Regions from separate parts of the Enterobacter adelaidei genome, predicted to be linked through region 2. Evidence: predicted binding sites of a transcription regulator. Region 2 holds the regulator's gene; each other region holds the start of a gene.
What was found. The regulator CRP, encoded in region 2, controls carbon source genes, mostly activating them, when cyclic AMP is high. The targets are predictions, from matches to a motif close to ATGTGANNNNNNTCACAT.

Region 1: the regulator CRP is predicted to act here: its motif matches at 3,581-3,598, upstream of AAHF05_RS18800 (2-hydroxycarboxylate transporter family protein).
Region 3: the regulator CRP is predicted to act here: its motif matches at 3,479-3,496, upstream of ydfZ (putative selenium delivery protein YdfZ).

What each region holds. Positions count from the first base shown of each region.
Region 1 covers NZ_CP154353.1:3,865,715-3,870,516, forward strand. Annotated here, with positions in the region: gene citD (citrate lyase acyl carrier protein) at 1-161, opposite strand, end outside; gene citC ([citrate (pro-3S)-lyase] ligase) at 178-1,200, opposite strand; gene AAHF05_RS18795 (fumarylacetoacetate hydrolase family protein) at 1,214-2,077, opposite strand; gene AAHF05_RS18800 (2-hydroxycarboxylate transporter family protein) at 2,095-3,456, opposite strand; gene AAHF05_RS18805 (sensor histidine kinase) at 3,802-4,802, shown strand, end outside.
Region 2 covers NZ_CP154353.1:4,247,811-4,252,612, forward strand. Annotated here, with positions in the region: gene AAHF05_RS20735 (hydrolase) at 1-673, shown strand, start outside; gene AAHF05_RS20740 (YheU family protein) at 670-888, shown strand; gene AAHF05_RS20745 (phosphoribulokinase) at 919-1,788, shown strand; gene AAHF05_RS20750 (OsmC family protein) at 1,855-2,259, opposite strand; gene crp (cAMP-activated global transcriptional regulator CRP) at 2,571-3,203, shown strand; gene AAHF05_RS20760 (YccS/YhfK family putative transporter) at 3,261-4,802, shown strand, end outside.
Region 3 covers NZ_CP154353.1:2,088,527-2,093,328, reverse strand. Annotated here, with positions in the region: gene dcp (peptidyl-dipeptidase Dcp) at 1-1,173, opposite strand, end outside; gene ydfG (bifunctional NADP-dependent 3-hydroxy acid dehydrogenase/3-hydroxypropionate dehydrogenase YdfG) at 1,316-2,062, shown strand; gene AAHF05_RS10250 (GntR family transcriptional regulator) at 2,154-2,840, shown strand; gene AAHF05_RS10245 (universal stress protein) at 2,876-3,307, opposite strand; gene ydfZ (putative selenium delivery protein YdfZ) at 3,594-3,797, shown strand; gene AAHF05_RS10235 (mannitol dehydrogenase family protein) at 3,841-4,802, opposite strand, start outside.

The DNA.
Region 1 (4,802 bases), 380 kb from region 2:
GCGCGCAATGTGTCGTTGACCACCTGGCGGATCTGCTCGCCAAACTGCTTAATCACTTCACTGTGGATGACAACCTCCAGCTCGCCGTGAGCGGGAGCGATTTTCACCATCAGGTCGCTGGACTCCTGCGTTCCGGCCAGCGCCTCCCTTACAATTTTCATGATAAATTCCTGGTAATTAAGCGACTTCCGCACTCGCACGGTAATGCGTTTCGAGATGCGCGAAGGTGGAGTCTGGGACAATGTCCCGGATCCGGGAAAACTGCTGTGTCTTGAGTAAGCGGCGTACTTCTGACGCCGAAATAGCGTTACCGGTGGCCTTGATGCGCGGCATCTCCACCACCTCGATATGCGTGACCAGCAGGTCGTGCAGCGTCTGGTTGTACTGACGGGTGATATCGCAAAACGGCTCCGAGCCGATGAAGCGATGGGTGATGCCCAGTGCCGGAGCGATGAAGTCGCGGAAGATCAGCACGTCGATTTCGCTCCACGCCTGCTGCACTTTGCCGGTCTCCTTCAGGAAATAAGCCGGAAATGTGGCGCGGGAGATGATGTACTGCGAGCCTTCATGCACCACCACGTTCGGCAGATGCGCCACGCCCGCCCGCACCATCTCGATGCGTGCGCAGAAGGGGAAGAACGAGGCGTCTTCGCGCACCACGAACAGATGCAGGGCATCGCACTGCTGCGCCGCCTGCTCCACCAGATGACGATGGCCGAGGGTGAACGGATTGGCGTTCATTACGATCGCGCCAATGTTCTCCCCGCACTTGCGCTTCGCGCGCAGAGATCGGCAGTAGCGTTCGATCCCCTGCGGGGTGTTCTCCATCAGTACGGCGTTGTTACCGCTCTGGGCAATCGGCCAGAAACCGCTGCGGGCAAAGCGCTCCCTGTTGCACGGGCGGGTGCAGAGGAAGAGGTGAAAATGGCCGCGCTCCAGCGCCGCATTTTGCACCTCTGCCAGCAGGCGCGCGCTGAGGTTCTCCCCACGAAGCTGCTCGTTTACGGCCACACACTTGATGACGTTTGCGGCGAGCCCGACACAACCCACTAACTGCGTGCCGGACCAGGCTTCGACAAACAGCTCAATGTCGTTGTCCAGGCCAAGGCCGCTGTCTGCCAGCAGGTAACGGATCTGGCTTAAGCGTTCCGGGTGTTTCGCCACGAGGGTGTGGCGAAAATCAATGGGTTGCGATTGCATACTGCCGCCTTACTTAGTGTGCTACCGCAAGCCCGGTGGCTGGCGCTTCCATGATCACATTGCTCAGATGACCGATATGCTCGATCTCTACCTCAATGCGATCGCCCTCTTTCATAAACAGCGGCGGGTTACGTTTTTTACCCACACCGCCAGGGGAGCCGGTGATGATCACATCGCCTGGGCTGAGGCGGGTAAAGGTGCTGATGTACTCGATAAGCTCCGCCACCTTGTGGATCATGCTGCTGGTATTGTCCTCCTGCACCATACGGCCGTTCAGCCAGGTGCGGATCGCCAGCTGATGCGGGTCCGGGATCTCATCGGCCGTCGCCATCCATGGGCCAAACGCGCCGGTCTGACGCCAGTTTTTACCGGCGGTAAACCATGTGTGCTGCCAGTCGCGGGCGGAACCGTCCATGTAGCAGCTGTAACCTGCAACGTGGCGCAGCGCGTCGTCACGGCTGATGTTCTCCCCGCCTTTACCGATGATCACCGCCAGCTCGCCTTCATAGTCAAATTCGCTGGAATGGCGCGGTTTCAGTACCGGCTCGTTGTGGCCGGTCTGGGAATCCGGGAAGCGTACAAACAGCGTCGGGGCCGGGTTATGCTGGTCAAACTCCTTGCGCTTATCGGCGTAGTTCATGCCCACGCAGAGAATTTTTTCCGGTTGCTCAATCACCGGTAAGAAGGTGATGGCATTCAGAGGTACATCCACGGCATCGTTCAGATAACGGGTGGCCTGCGCCAGCCCGTTGCCCTGCAACAGCGCTTTAAGGTCGCTGTAGCGGTCGCCCAGACGGCGACCTAAATCAATCACACCTTCGGCCTGCACGATGCCGTAGCTGCGTTTTCCCTGGTATACAAAGCTTGCGAGTTTCATTGTTCTTTCCTGAAAACTTAAACGAGGAAGTTGCCCAGAATCAGCAGTGAGATAGAGACGTTAATCGCGCCGCCGATACGGGTTGCAATCTGGGCGAATGGCATCAGGCTCATACGGTTACCTGCGGTCAGGATCGCCACATCGCCGGTACCGCCCTGGCCACTCTGGCAGCAGGAGACGATGGCGACATCAATCGGGTGCATACCAATCTTTTTTCCGACGAAGAAACCGGTCGCCACCAGTGCAGAAACAGTGCTGACGATGACTAACAGGTTGCTCACGGTGAACGCGGCCACCAGCTCATGCCACGGGGTGATCGCCACGCCAACGGCGAAGAGAATCGGGTAAGTTACTGAGGTCTGGAAGAATTTGTAGACCACCTGAGAACCTTCCAGCAGGCGCGGAGAAGCACCGTTGCACAGCTTCACCAGTACCGCCATAAACAGCATGCCAACCGGTGCAGGCAGACCAATCAGTTTGTGACCGAGCATCCCCAGCATGTAGAGCAATACCGCCAGCAGCGCGCCAGAAGCAATCGTGGTGACATCCGCTTTACCGGAGAAGGCAGGTTGAGAGACGGAGGTATCCGCATTGGCGCGGTTTGGCATCAGTTGGCCTTCACCAGTCAGGTGTGGGTAGCGTTTACCCAGTTGGTTCAGGCAGCCGGAGATAATGATCGCCGTCAGACCACCGAGCATCACCATCGGCAACACGCGACCGAGCGCCACTCCCTGGTCCATATGCAACAGGGTGGCATAACCGATAGAAAGCGGGATCGCCCCTTCCCCAACGCCGCCCGCCATAATCGGCAGAATGATAAAGAAGAAGATCTGGAATGGCTCAAGACCCAGCGCCAGACCGACGCCCATCCCCACCAGCATGCCGACGATTTCGCCGCACAGCATCGGGAAGAAGATGCGCAGGAAGCCCTGAATCAGTACCGTGCGGTTCATACTCATGATGCTGCCGACAATGATGCAGCAGATGTAGAGATAGAGAATGTTGGTAGATTTGTAGAACTTGGTCGTGGACTCGACCACCACATCCGGCAGCAGGCCGTAATAGACCAGCGCGGAAGGGATAAAGGTGGCGCAAATCGCCGCCGCGCCCAGCTTGCCGACAATCGGCAGGCGTTTGCCAAACTCGCCGCAGGCAAAGCCAAAGAAAGCCAGCGTCGCCACCATTACCACGATATCACTCGGCAGTTTCCCGCCCAGACAATCAATCGCAATCAGCGCACCAGCAAGAATGAACAGTGGCAGAGGAATAATCCCGATTTTCCAGGTATCCATAATATGCCACCAGCGCTCTTTGAGCGAAGGTCGCTGAATTTCAATCGGGTCGTGGGTAACAGAGAAAGAATCGTCAGTTGTGCTCATAATAAGCCCCTTGGTTATTTTGTGCGTTCAGCTTAGAGTCACAAAGGCTTACTTTATGTGAGGAATGGCATATTAAAAGCGAAGTTTTAATGGCAGCTATGGTTTTAATGGTTTCTTTTATTTAATGTGATTTACACCTTATTTATTATCGTGGTTTTTATGGTTTCTTTTCCGATTTGAACAAACAAATAACATTTGTTTGCGCGCTCTGAAGCGCATAAGTCTTCCGGATAAATCTTTTACAACCCCTGCTGTGCAAGGGATCACAAGTTTTCGGCAAAGCGGCCATCCACTCGAGAAAAGATGATATATTGGCTTTCTTTGTTGCTACCTCGCGTGATAGTTATGAAAGTATCTTTCCAGATCAAGCTGTTTATTTCGCTGGTTGCCTTTTTCTCAGTGCTTTTCGCGTTACTGGGCGGATATTATTATGTCGACGTCGGTAAACAGCTTTATCAGGAAATGAGTGCGCGAGCCAAAATACAGGCAGAAGAAATTGCGATTATTCCTACATTACGTGATGAAGTTGAACAAAAAGATATCAAAAGCATTCACGACTTTATGCAGAAAATAGCTTCACACAGTGACGCCAGCTTTATTGTGATTGGAGATAATAAGGGACAGCACCTTTTTCATTCCGTTTTTGCTGACAGAGTTGGTACTACGCTGGTTGGCGGAGACAACGAAGCCGTTTTGCAGGGAAAAAGTACCATCACCATCCGTAAAGGAGGGTTGGGCATTTCGCTACGCAGTAAAGCCCCCATTTTCAACGATGCCGGGCAGGTAGTGGGCATTGTTTCGGTAGGCTATCTCACCAGCTACCTTGATACCGTTACCGTCAGTAAGGTCGTCAATATCCTGATTGCCGCCGTGCTGTTGTTGATGGCCCTCTTCATCTTCTCCTGGTTCTTTACCCGCAGCATTAAGAAGCAGATTTTCTCCCTCGAACCGCGAGAAATCGGTCTGCTGGTGCGGCAGCAAAAGGCGATGATGGAGTCTATTTATGAAGGGGTGATTGCCATTGACGATCGGCGGCGCATTGAAGTGATCAACCAGGCAGCGCGCAAACTGCTCGGTCTGAGCCAGCCGGCCCGCGAACTGCGCGGACAGCTGATAAGCCAGGTGATCGATCCGGTCCCGTTCTTCGACACGCAGACGATGCTGGCGAAAGATACCCACGACGAGATTTGCCGTTTTAACGATCTCACGGTGATTGCCAGCCGGGTCCACATCATGCTTGAGGGGTCGCTGCAGGGTTGGGTGATCACCTTCCGCGATCGCAATGAAATAGACTCGCTTAGCGCCCAGCTCAGCCAGGTAAAACGCTATGTAGATAACCTGCGCAT
Region 2 (4,802 bases):
AAATCGCCAGAAACGCATTTATCACTCGGGTGAAACCGAGGACGGTACGTGGTTTTTACACTGGCTGCGGGAAAACTATGGCACCGTGCCAACGGCAGCCGTGGGCTACTCGTTGGGCGGGAATATGCTGGCTTGTCTGCTGGCCAAAGAGGGCGAAAGCGTCCCGCTGGATGCCGCCGTCATTGTCTCTGCACCATTTATGCTGGAGCAGTGTAGCTACCATATGGATAAAGGTTTTTCCCGCGTCTATCAGCGCTACCTGCTTAACCTGCTGAAAGCAAACGCGGCGCGCAAACTGAAAGCCTACCCGGAGACGCTTCCGATAAGTCTGCGTCAGTTAAAAAAGGTGCGTCGCATTCGCGAGTTCGACGATCTGATCACCGCAAAAATCCACGGCTTTGCCGACGCGATTGACTACTATCGTCAGTGCAGCGCCATGCCGCTGCTCAGCAAGATTACGCAGCCGACGCTGATCATTCATGCCAAAGATGACCCGTTTATGGATCATCATTCGATTCCCGCTCAGGAATTCCTGCCCGACAACGTTCACTATCAGTTGACGGAGCATGGCGGCCACGTCGGGTTTATCGGTGGCACACTGCGTCGCCCGAAAATGTGGCTTGAGACGCGTATTCCTGACTGGTTAACCCCGTATCTGGACGGTGCAAAATGATCATTCCCTGGCAGGATCTGGCTCCCGAAACGCTCGATAATCTGATTGAAAGCTTTGTATTACGCGAAGGCACAGATTATGGTGAACAAGAACGCTCGCTCGAGCAAAAGGTCAACGATGTAAAGCGCCAGCTCAAAAGCGGCGACGTGGTGCTGGTATGGTCAGAACTGCATGAGACGGTCAATATCATGCCCCGCAACGCGTTTCACGGCTGATCTTTAAACCTTTCCAGTCAGGGAGTTGCTATGTCTGCCAGACATCCGGTTATTGCCGTTACGGGGTCGAGTGGTGCGGGAACCACCACCACCAGCCTCGCATTTCGCAAGATTTTCGCCCAGCTGAATCTCCGTGCGGCGGAGGTCGAAGGCGACAGCTTTCACCGCTATACGCGCCCGGAGATGGACATGGCCATCCGTAAAGCGCGCGATCTGGGTAAACACATCAGCTACTTTGGCCCGGAAGCCAATGACTTCGGCCTGCTGGAGCAAACCTTCGTCGAATATGGCAAGAGCGGCACAGGGCAATCCCGCAAGTATCTGCATACTTACGATGAAGCCGTGCCATGGAACCAGGTGCCGGGTACCTTTACCCCCTGGCAACCCCTGCCGGAACCCACTGACGTGCTGTTTTATGAAGGGCTGCATGGCGGCGTGGTAACTCCCCATCACGACGTGGCGCGCCATGTGGATCTGCTGGTTGGCGTGGTACCGATCGTTAACCTGGAGTGGATCCAGAAGCTGACGCGTGACATGAGCGAGCGCGGCCATTCACGAGAAGCGGTCATGGACTCCGTGGTGCGCTCCATGGAGGATTACATCAACTTCCTGACGCCACAATTCTCCCGTACCCATATTAACTTCCAGCGAGTACCGACAGTCGACACCTCCAACCCATTCGCGGCCAAAAGCATCCCGTCGCTGGATGAGAGCTTTGTGGTGATCCATTTCCGCAACCTCGAAGGCATTGATTACCCCTGGCTGCTGGCCATGCTGCAGGGCTCGTTTATTTCGCACATGAATACATTAGTGGTGCCGGGCGGAAAAATGGGGCTGGCGATGGAGCTCATCATGACGCCGCTGGTACAGCGGTTGATGGAAGGGAAGCAGATCGCGTGATCATATTCCCTCTCCCGGTGGGAGAGGGTTAGGGTGAGGGCATCAACACGCACGATGCCCCATCAATCACGCCTCGATCACTTCATACGAATGTGTGATTTTTACTGCTTTCTCCAGCATTAACGCCACAGAGCAGTATTTCTCCGCAGACAGGTCCACCGCGCGTGAAACGGCCGCGTCTTTCAGTTCTTTACCGGTGACTACAAAGTGCAGGTTAATATGGGTGAACAGGCGTGGTGCCTCTTCACGGCGTTCCGACGTGAGTTTAACTTCGCAATCCGTTACATCATGACGGCCTTTTTGCAGAATCGAGACCACATCAATCGCGCTGCATCCACCGGCAGCCATCAATACCATCTCCATCGGGCTTGGTGCTTTATCGCCGGAGTTACCATCCATCAAAACCTGGTGCCCTGAAGCGGACTCGCCCAGGAACGTTAAACCTTCAACCCATTTCACGCGCGCTTGCATATTCATTAACTCCAACGTTGCATTTTTGGTGACAGATTACGCGTGCGTTACATTTCTCGCAATGGAAGGCGACCTGCATCATGCTGAAGCGAGACACCAGGAGACACGCGGCGAAAGCTATGCTAAAACACTCAGGATGCTACAGTAATACATTGACGTTACACATGTATGCAGAGGACATCAAACTTTACTGGCTGCGAAACGTTACGATAGCCGACTTCCCAGGGTATGGGTAAGAATTCGATTGCAACCCCAGAGTCCGGATGCATCTGATGACTCTGGTGACAGCTTATAACAGAGGATAACAGCGCATGGTGCTTGGCAAACCGCAAACAGACCCGACTCTCGAATGGTTCTTGTCTCATTGCCACATTCATAAGTACCCATCGAAGAGCACGCTGATTCACCAGGGTGAAAAAGCGGAAACGTTGTATTACATCGTAAAAGGCTCGGTGGCAGTGCTGATCAAAGATGAAGAAGGGAAAGAGATGATCCTTTCTTATCTGAACCAGGGCGATTTCATCGGTGAACTGGGCCTGTTTGAAGAAGGCCAGGAACGTAGTGCCTGGGTTCGTGCAAAGACAGCATGTGAAGTGGCTGAAATTTCTTACAAGAAATTCCGTCAGTTGATTCAGGTTAACCCTGATATCCTGATGCGTCTTTCTTCCCAGATGGCTCGCCGTCTGCAGGTTACATCTGAGAAAGTGGGTAACCTCGCCTTCCTGGACGTTACCGGTCGTATCGCGCAGACTCTGCTTAACCTGGCAAAACAACCTGATGCGATGACCCACCCTGACGGCATGCAGATTAAAATTACCCGTCAGGAGATCGGCCAGATCGTCGGCTGCTCCCGTGAAACAGTGGGCCGTATTCTGAAAATGCTGGAAGATCAGAACCTGATCTCCGCCCACGGTAAAACCATCGTGGTCTACGGAACGCGTTAATTCCACTCAAACGGCGTGCCATCGCAAGGTGTCACGCCGTTTTTGTCTCTCTTCCCCATGTGGCGTAGGCTGATTTATCACCCGGAAGTTAACTATGCACTGCGACAAACGCTGGTGTTGTGTCTTCCTGTAGCCATCGGCCTGATCCTCGGACATCTTCAGCAAGGTCTGCTGTTTTCTCTCGTGCCCGCCTGCTGCAACATTGCTGGCCTGGACACACCGCATAAGCGCTTTTTTAAACGTCTGATTATTGGCGGCTCGCTGTTTGCTGGCTGTAGCCTCGCCGTGCAGCTCTTACTCGCCCGCGATATTCCGCTGCCGTTAATCCTGACCGTGCTGGCGATGACGCTCGGCGTCACCGCCGAAATCAGTTCCCTTCATGCGCGCCTGCTTCCCGCCTCACTGATAGCGGCCATCTTCACGCTGAGCCTCGCGGGTAACATGCCGGTGTGGGAGCCGCTACTGATCTACGCCCTGGGTACGCTGTGGTATGGGCTGTTTAACTGGTTCTGGCTGTGGCGGGAACAGCCCCTGCGTGAATCATTGAGCCTGCTCTATGTGCAACTTGCGGATTACTGCGAGGCCAAATACACCCTGCTCACCCAGCATACCGATCCGGAAAAATCGTTACCGCCGCTGCTGACGCGCCAGCAAAAGGTGGTGGATCTGATAAGCCAGTGTTATCAGCAACTACACATGCTCGCCGCCAACAAGAATCACGAATACAAACGGCTGCTGCGTATCTTCCAGGTGGGGCTGGATCTGCAAGAACATATCTCCGTGAGCCTGCATCATCCTCAGGAGGTGCAAAATCTGGTCGAGCGCAGCCATGCCGAAGCGGTGATCCGCTGGAATGCGCAAACCGTCTCTGCGCGTCTGCGGGTGCTGGCTGATGACATTTTATATCACCGCTATCCCACGCGTTTTAACATGGACAAACAACTCGGCGCGCTGGAGAAAATCGCCCGCCAGCATGAGGACAACCCGGTGGGCCAGTTTGCCGCCTGGCATTTCAGCCGTATCGCCCGCGTGTTGCGCACCCAACGCCCGCTTTATCCCCGCGATCTCATGGCGGATAAACAAAAACGTCTGCCGTTATTGCCGGCGCTCAGAAGCTATCTGTCTCTTAAATCGTCCGCTCTGCGCAACGCCGCACGGATTAGCGTCATGCTCAGTACCGCCAGCCTGATGGGCATGGCGCTGCATCTACCTAAACCCTACTGGATCTTAATGACCGTGCTGTTTGTCACCCAGAACGGCTATGGCGCCACGCGCGTGCGTATACTGCACCGGGCGGGCGGAACGATGGCCGGGCTGATTATTGCGGGCGTCACGCTGCACTTTCACGTGCCGGAAGGTTATACCCTGGCGGGAATGCTGATAATTACGCTAGTGAGCTACCTGATTATCCGCAAAAACTATGGCTGGGCGATGGTGGGCTTTACGGTAACGGCGGTATACACCCTGCAACTGCTCACGCTCAATGGCGAACAATTTATTGTCGCCAGACTGATCGATACCCTGATTGGCTGTCTGATTGCCTTTGGCGGCATGGTCTGGCTGTGGCCGCAATGGCAAAGCGGACTGTTGCGCCAGAAC
Region 3 (4,802 bases), 2.2 Mb from region 2:
AGGGTGGTAAAGCGGAATATCGAAACGCTCCACAAAGCGGATGCCAAACAGCTGGCTGGCCGTCCAGAATACGCCATCGTGCAGTACGTTATTGAGCGCAAAATACGGCCTGATTTGCGACTCATCGAGGGCATATTTTGCCTGACGTACGCGCTCCGCATAGAAGGCCCAGTCCCAGGCCTGCACGGTGAAACCACCCTGTTCGTCATCAATGACATTCTGAATATCGGCCTGCTCGCGTTCCGCGCGGGTACGTGCGGCAGGCACAATGCCACGCATAAATTCCAGCGCGGCGGCCGGGGTTTTCGCCATCTGGTCAGCGATGCTCCAGCTGGCGAAGTCCTCATAACCCAGCAATCGGGCCTGCCGGGCACGTAGCGCCGTAAGACGGAGGATCAGCGCGCGGGTGTCGTTTTCATCCCCTTTCTGAGTACGCGTCCAGCCTGCGTTAAACAGATTTTCGCGCGTCTGACGATTGCGTAGCGCCGAAAGCGCGGGTTGCTGGGTGGTGTTCAGGAGCGGGATCAACCAGCGATCGTTAAGCTCTCTCTCGGTGGCAGCCTGTGCGGCATCAGCGATTTCGTCAGCGCTAAGCCCATCAAGCTGGTGTGCGTAATCCACCACCAGCCCGCCAGCCTTATCAGCAGCCAGCAGACGCTGATTAAACTGGCTGGTCAGAGAGGCCGCCTCGGTATTAAGCGCCTTCAGCTCGGTTTTTTCTGTCTCATTCAGACGTGCGCCGGCCAGAATAAACCGCTGATATGTCTCCTCAACCAACCGACGGGATTCAGCGTCCAGCGCGGCACGGTCCTGCCAGACGCTCTCCACGCGTGCGAAAAGCGTGTCGTTTAGCCAGATATCGTTCGCCAGCGCGGCAAGTTCGGTAGAGAACTGCTCTTCCAGTTCCTGCAGGTACGCATTGGTGTGTGCGGAGGTCATGGCGAAGAAAACGCTGTTGACGCGCGTGAGCATGGCGCCGCTTTTCTCCAGCGCCAGTACGGTGTTGGTGAAGTCTGGCGCAGTGGTCTGAGAGACAATGGCGTCAATATCCGCCCGCTTCTGGCGAAGCGCTTCATCGAAAGCCGGGCGATAGTGGCTATCGTTGATTTCATCAAAATGAGGTGCCTGGTAAGGTAAAAGGCTGATTTCAAAAAAGGGATTCGTGGCCGTCATCTTTTGCTCCTGAGTACGGGTATCCTCCCAGATTAGGCCAGGCCGCCATCCCCTGCAATGCTGCCATACAAATGTTGCCTTAACGCACCCTCGGCGACCGTGCTATGTTAGTACAACACAAAAAGCGTTGAGGAACAGTGAGATGATTATTTTAGTTACCGGGGCGACAGCGGGTTTTGGTGAAAGCATCACGCGTCGCTTCGTCGCCAACGGACACAAGGTGATTGCAACGGGCCGTCGTCAGGAGCGCCTGCAGGAGCTGAAAGACGAACTGGGTGACAGCATCCTGACCGCGCAACTGGATGTGCGTAACCGCGCGGCCATTGAAGAGATGATTACTAACCTGCCTGCCGAATGGCGTGCCATTGATGTGCTGGTCAACAATGCCGGTCTGGCGCTGGGCATGGAGCCTGCCCACAAAGCCAGCGTTGAAGACTGGGAAAACATGATCGACACCAACAACAAAGGGCTGGTCTATATGACCCGCGCGGTGCTGCCGGGCATGGTCGAGCGCAACCGCGGCCACATTATCAATATTGGTTCCACCGCCGGGAGCTGGCCATATGCGGGCGGCAACGTCTATGGCGCGACCAAAGCGTTTGTGCGCCAGTTCAGCCTGAACCTGCGTACCGACCTGCACGGTACGGCCATTCGCGTCACCGATATCGAACCGGGTCTGGTTGGCGGGACTGAATTCTCCAACGTGCGTTTCAAAGGCGATGACGCGAAAGCGGGTAAAACCTACGAAAACGCTAACGCGCTAACGCCGGAAGATGTCACTGAAACGGTGTGGTGGGTGGCGACGCTGCCGAAACACGTCAACATCAACACCGTAGAAATGATGCCGGTCAGCCAGAGTTTTGCCGGACTTAACGTCCATCGTGGCTAACTGAGCCCTTCCCGGCCTGCGGGCCGGGTCTGTTTCGGGTTATAAAAGAATGGTAGTATGTTCAGGCTAACTCTCTGAGAAATGACAACTCATGGCCGCTGAATCGCAACTCAATCCCACCCAGCCAGTAAACCAGCAAATCTATCGCATTTTGCGACGTGATATTGTCCATTGCCTGATCCCACCTGGTACACCGCTTTCTGAAAAAGAGGTGTCCGTGCGTTTTGACGTTTCCCGTCAGCCGGTGCGCGAAGCGTTTATTAAGCTCGCAGAAAACGGTCTGATTCAGATCCGCCCGCAGCGCGGCAGCTATGTGAACAAAATTTCACTCTCTCAGGTGCGCAACGGCTGTTTTGTTCGCCAGGCGATTGAATGTGCCGTCGCACGCCGTGCTGCAACGCTTATCAACGACAACCAGTGTTATCTGCTGGAGCAAAATCTGCACCAGCAGCGTATTGCGATAGACCGTAAACAGCTCAATGATTTCTTCCTGCTGGATGACGAATTCCACCAGAAACTGGCGCAGATTGCCGATTGCCAGCTGGCCTGGGACACCATCGAGAACATTAAGGCCACCATCGACCGCGTGCGCTACATGAGCCTCGATCACGTCTCCCCGCCGGAAATGCTGCTCCGCCAGCATCATGATATTTTCAGTGCGCTTGAAAAACGCGATGCAGACGGTGTGGAAAAAGCGATGACACTGCATTTGCAGGAAATTAGTGAATCTGTGCAGCTTATTCGCCAGGAAAATAGCGAGTGGTTCAGCGAAGAGTAACATTTGCCGCACCCCTTACGGATGCGGTGAAGAAATTAACGAACGACTAATACCGGAATAGTGGCGTAGCGCAGAATAGATTCCGCATTTGAACCAAGCAGATGAGTGGTGATGCCCGGGTTTTTCGACCCGATGACGATCACATCATATTCCCCCTCCTTGCTCAGCTTGATAATTTCATCGCGGACATTGCCAAAACGAACCATGCCGTGAATATTCTCAGGGGAGATATCGAACAGTCTCTTTAACTCGTTCATTTTCTTCCCGGATTCAGCGGTCATATACTCTTCAAACTTTTTAATATCAGCGTTAAACCCGCGCAGCAGTGAGCGACTGCTGGCCGGAAGAATGTTGACCAGGGTAATCGACGCACCCTCAGCCTTTGCCAGGTTGGCCGCATGGCGTACCGCTTTATCGCTTAACTCCATTTCAAACACATCAACAGGCATCAAAATCTTCTTATACATAAGCCTGACTCCTTATTCCGATGAAGGGTTATTTCCTGCCTCCAGAATGGCATCACAAATATAAACCAACCCTCAACGCTTCCCTATCGAAACTATCAGCTTATGAAAATAACGGTCTGCTTTGTAAATTGCTGTCGTGAACCGTCAGCACTCGATGCAATAAACAAAAAAGTGTGAGTTTGATCAAAAACAAAAACATGAAGCGCGGACAGGCGTATTTATATGCCCCGTGAACGGCAAACCTGAATTAGCGCCGTAACGGATAAGTTAGAGAGGAGAATATACCATGATGACATACGACCGTAACCGTAATGCAATTACCACTGGCAGCCGCGTCATGATAAACGGCACAGGCCATACCGGGGTCATTAAAGCGATCCATAGCGACGGTCTTGATGCCGCGCAAGTGCGTCGTAGCAAAACGGTGGAAGTGGAAGGATGCGAAGGTAAGTTCGAACCGATTGAACTGATTCGCCTGGGTATGCACTAAATTGTACCCGTACATGCCGCCGCGAACGGCGGCATGAGATGAATTATCGTTGCGCGGCGTACTGTGCCACCGTGGCTTTTGCTCCCTTCTGTAGCAACGTCTGATACGCGCTCATCACCGCATCCACAAAGCTAGCCTCTTCAGGTAACTCTCTGCCAAAAATAGCCTCGATGCCAAGCAGGGCTTTCACACGGCTTTCCCCCTCGGTACTTCCCTTCACTGCCGCCTGAATCACGGCCAGTTGCGGATCGCTCACCTCAATGGTATTACCCTGTTCATCCACACCGCCAACATAGCGCATCCAGCCAGCCACACCCAATGCCAGTAGCGGGAACGGCTTTTGATGCACCAGATGCCAGCGCACAGAATCCAGCATACGCTGCGGGAGCTTCTGGCTACCGTCCATCGCAATTTGCCAGGTTCGATGACGCAGGGCCGGGTTACTGTAGCGAGCAATCAGCAGATCGGCATAATGACCTAAATCGACGCCTTTCACTTTTAAGGTTGGCGCCTGCTCGTTGAGCATCAGCTTATGCGCGGCGAGGCGGTAATTTTCATCCTGCATACAGTCGTTGATATGCTGGTAACCCGCCAGATAACCAAGATAGGCAAGGAATGAATGACTGCCATTGAGCATACGCAGCTTCATCTCTTCAAACGGAATAACGTCTGACACCAGCTCGGCCCCGGCTTTTTCCCATTCAGGACGCCCGGCAACAAAGTTATCTTCGATCACCCACTGGCGGAACGGTTCGCAGGCCACTGCCGCCGGGTCGCGCACGCCAGTCAGTTGTTCGATTTTATTCAGCGTGTCTGCCGTTACTGCAGGCACGATGCGGTCCACCATCGTTGACGGGAAGGTGACACTGGATTCAATCCAGTCCGCCAGCTCACCATCGACAGCGCGAGCATAAGCACAGGTGACATTGCGCATCACATGGCCGTTCTCCGGCATGTTGTCACAGGACATCACGCTGAAAGCAGGCAAACCCGCAGCTTTACGGC